2 regions of the Bacillus sp. DX3.1 genome follow, and region 2 is predicted to be linked to the other one. Evidence: riboswitches for the same ligand, from Rfam matches in the RefSeq annotation. Region 2 holds a riboswitch; the other holds the start of a gene.
What was found. Region 2 has a riboswitch for S-adenosylmethionine ahead of QRE67_RS07010 (Na+/H+ antiporter NhaC family protein). Riboswitches for the same ligand answer to the same signal wherever they lie in the genome.
Positions count from the first base shown of each region.

Region 1: it holds a riboswitch for S-adenosylmethionine, as region 2 does, so the genes downstream of both, QRE67_RS14860 (hypothetical protein) here and QRE67_RS07010 (Na+/H+ antiporter NhaC family protein) in region 2, are expected to answer to the same signal.

Region 1 covers NZ_CP128153.1:2,995,701-2,997,907, forward strand. The annotation lists gene QRE67_RS14855 (NAD(P)H-dependent oxidoreductase) at 1-357, opposite strand, end outside; gene QRE67_RS14860 (hypothetical protein) at 652-912, opposite strand; SAM riboswitch class I at 1,021-1,119, opposite strand; gene QRE67_RS14865 (hypothetical protein) at 1,266-1,457, shown strand; gene QRE67_RS14870 (YwiC-like family protein) at 1,520-2,207, opposite strand, start outside.
Region 2 covers NZ_CP128153.1:1,402,517-1,404,723, reverse strand. The annotation lists gene QRE67_RS07010 (Na+/H+ antiporter NhaC family protein) at 1-1,281, opposite strand, end outside; SAM riboswitch class I at 1,377-1,481, opposite strand; gene QRE67_RS07005 (ribonuclease FAU-1 family protein) at 1,626-2,153, opposite strand.

The DNA.
Region 1 (2,207 bases), 1.6 Mb from region 2:
TGTAAGCAACCCTTTTGGGATCAGTCCCTCATATTTATAAGCAAATCCAGTAACAAACACCCGATCAATAAATCCTTTCAAAATGGCTGGCATCCCCCACCACCATACTGGATAAATGAAAATAAATGAATCTGCTTCTTTAACTAACTTTCTATATTTCTCTGTCTCTTCTTCATACACTAAATCACGCCTTCTTTTTTCTTCATTAAAAATAAGGACTGGATTAAATTGCTCTTCATATAAATCAAGTGTTGTAACAGAATGATTCGTTTCCTGTAGTCCTTTTTGCACCTTCTCTAAAATAGCTGCGTTGAAACTAGATGGATTGGGATGTGCATATATGATTAATAGATTCATTACGAAGCAACACCTTTCCTTAAATTCCCTTTTGACTTTCATTCCTATCGCATGCTATTCTAATACTTGTCAACCGGCAAGCCCATTTGACAAAACAACTGACACCTACTCGGCGAAGGTGTCTCTTTTCGTTTCTAGCCGAAAAAAGTCCCTCTTTCAGGGCATATTCAACTTTTGACACTACACACTCAACACCATTCCCTTGTAAATAGGCTGCTCTTGCAGTCTTTTACACTACATACCTTTCTTTCAAACAGAATTTTCAAATAAATTATAACATAAAAAAAAGGAAGTCTAGCTCCCTTTTCTCGCTTTATAATACACACCTTTTTCTCCAAAGAGGTGCTCAGCTTCAGCTAAAGTAATCTTCCCATCCAGTTTCAGTTCATCTAGCAGCCGTGATAAATAAAATTGATGCAACATTTTTTTTGTGAATTTCCCCTCATGATGGGAAACGATATGTTCTTGAATATCTATAAGCGAAATCGGTTTATCCTGTTCAATCATGTATTCATACACTGCACTACGCAGTTTTATATACTTCTCAAGTGTCACAGTTATATTGCAACTCCTTTCTTCTCATTCTGTTCATCTCGTTTTCGGTTTTTTTTGCAATAAAAAAAACCTCTTCGATAAGAAGAAGCTACATATGTATATATCTTCATCTTATCTCCCAGAACAAATTTGTTCTGCTGGAATTAGCACCTGCATCGCGGTTGCTGGGTTTCATCGGGCCAGTCCCTCCACCTCTCTGGATAAGAAAATATTCACTTTATAGCCTACTATAATCCTTTTTATTTTAATTGTCAAATTATACAAAAATCATGCACTTAGACTTTTCAAAACAAGTTATATTTTCTTTCTTATCGCTCATACTACAAATGTATATACAAAAGGAGGTACGCAAAATGCAAAAAAATGCGCGTGGATATGTTCAAGATTCTTACCATTCTTTACATGAGGCAAAGCAATCTTTAGAAAACGCCTTACAAACAGTCGAAAAAAGCGATAATCGAAGACGAATTGAACAATCGCTACAAACTGTAGAAAGTGCACTAGAGCAATGTGACAGTACCGTAAATATGTTAGAACAAGAATGAATGCTCCCCGCCTTCTTCTTACAGGTGGTTTTTTTGATAAAAAAACACCCACATGGGTGTTTTTACATGGCATACTGAAATAGTATTGCCGTTGTGATTAGAAAATATACAGCATTCACAATTTCTAAAATACCTACTTTTAATATTGAAATTTTCTTCCCATACAATACAATCGCTCGAATTAGGCTTGGTATAAAAACTAACGAAAGCCATGGATTTACAATAAAGGACGCCGTGATTAAAAAGGTATGATAACCCCATGAAACATAGCGATAAGTCGGATTATGCTTTTCACGAATCATTGTTTTCACATAAAAAGTACTACCTAAAAAATAGAGAAAGGATACAATTGCAATACTCCAAGCTATTCCATCAATTGTTTTCATGGAGAAATAATAACTAATCATACCACCAATACAGAAAACAATAATTGCACAAATATCATTTACTAAAGCACGTTCTTTTTTTTGACGCGCATAATGCATATTCACAATAAATAACGGGATCATAACGACTGTAAATAAAAGAATCCGCCATTCATACATCAAAGCTATCATCCCGAAGACACATGCGATAACAAAATAAATGATTGCCCAGTGTAAATAATATTTTTTTCGCGTTTGCCTTATATACATTAAAAACGGATATGTTGCTAAGTAGATAAATAACCAAGCAATAAATAGTGGAATATGATAGAAAGTAGCTTTACCAAGTAAAACGCTTAGTAAAAACGGAATGAGCAGCATCCCC
Region 2 (2,207 bases):
CTTTGAAAACCGTGGGAAACCAATCAAAATTGAAACTATACCGCAAATCCCAACCAAGATTGGATAAAACGCATATGGTAACAATTCAATCGGTGACAATGCTGCAAATCCTGCCGCAGTTAACATTTGAGCACCATATGGAATTAGCCCCTGTACACAACATGAGAAAAGATCTAATACACTCGCTGATTTTCTTGGATCAATTTCGTACTGATCAGCAATATTTTTTGCAAGCGGACCAGTGAAAATAATAGAAATAGTGTTATTTGCTGTACACATATTTGTCAAACTCACTAAACCAGCAATTCCAAACTCTGCACCTTTTTTCGAACGAATATTACGTGTTAATGTATTCATTAAATATTGAATACCACCATTATATTGAATGATTTCAACCATTCCACCGATCAAAATTGCTAATAGCACTAACTCCATCATGCCATTAATTCCCGTTGTTACACTTTTAAAGAAGCTTGCCAGTGTGTAGCTACCATCAATAAGACCAATAATACCCGATAAAACTGTTCCGCCTGTTAATACAATAAGTACATTCCAGCCAAGTAACGCTGTAACAAGTACACCTGCATACGGTAAAATTTTCACCCAATCGAATGCATGAGCCTTTATTTCTGTATCATTTCCAATTGTTAACACAACCAACAGCACAACGGTAATAACCGCAGCTGGTAATACAATTAAAAAGTTTGTTTTAAATTTATCTTTCATCTCCGTTCCTTGCGAACGAACAGCAGCAATCGTCGTATCTGAAATAAAAGATAGATTATCACCGAACATCGCTCCACCAACAACTGTGGCCATCACAAGTGCCAATGAAATGTCTGTTTGCTCACTAACCCCCACTGCAATGGGTGCTAATGCAGCAATTGTTCCCATTGACGTTCCCATCGCTAGTGAAATAAATGAGCCAATAATAAAGATTCCAGCAACAATAAATCCTTGCGGTAAAACAGCAAGGGCTAGATTTACCGTCGATTCCACGCCGCCCATTCCTTTTGCAGTTTCAGAAAATGCTCCAGCAAGTACAAAAATTAATACCATAATCATAATATCCGGATTGCCAGCCCCTTTGGCAAAACGTTCAACTTTTGTTGTAAAACTTTCTTTTCGATTCATAGCTAACGCTGCCGCCACAGCAATTAAAATTGCTACAAGTATTGGCAATTTATAAAAATCGCCAGTAATAATTCCAGAACCAATGAATAGCGCTAAAAATATTCCAAGCGGTAATAATGCCCACCCATTTCCTCTCGTTTGTTTCAAAATAACATCCTCTCCCTATTTCTAAACCTTTTCTCTCTAACAACAAAAGACCTCTTCCGAAGAGAAGAGGTCTTATACATCTATAAGAAACACTCTCCTCATCTTTCAAGCATACACTTGCTGGATTTGGCACAGCACTCTATGATGAGTCCGCTGCCGAGGCATCGTAGGGCCAGTCCCTCCGCCTCTCTTTATAAGAAGGTTTCATATTTTATTTTTTGTAAGGAATTCTTTCCTAACTTTACTCGTTTACAAATCAAAAGTCAATTATTATTTCTATAAAAATAGTTGGTATTTTTTTGATATTTATACAAAATTACGAATACACCAAACATTTCATAGGATCAAACGTTACATTTCGTTTTTTGAATTTCTGTTTCTAAAACTGCAAACCAGGAAAGCGTTTCTTTTTTCATCGTCTCTATAAGCCATTTTGCCGTAGTCCAAGCTACATCATATTCTTCTTTAGAAACATCTTTATCCCTATATGCTTCCTCTAACTCATCTTCATCAAGCAAATATATATCACCATTCGGTAACAACACAACATCTAAATATAAATCATCGAAATAAGGCATTCCCCTTTCATCTATTTGATACTCTTTTGCAACATCAATATAATACTGCACAAGCTCTTTTTTTTCATTCAACATCGCTGTAATCGCAAAATTTTTCCCGTTTATAAAATACTGCATCCAAGTATAACCTGCATCTACAATACAAAGCTTCCGATCATTATATTGTTTATAACTAGGAGCCTTCACTTCATTCATATGTAGTATACCTAGCATCCCCTCTTGTACCTGTTTCACCGAATATGTTTTATCTATTAACCGTTCCCATGAAGATCCATCTCCATATTTCCTTTTCATCACACTACAACCCCTTTTCTATACAGAAAAGCCCCCACGTCTTCCGTGAGGGCT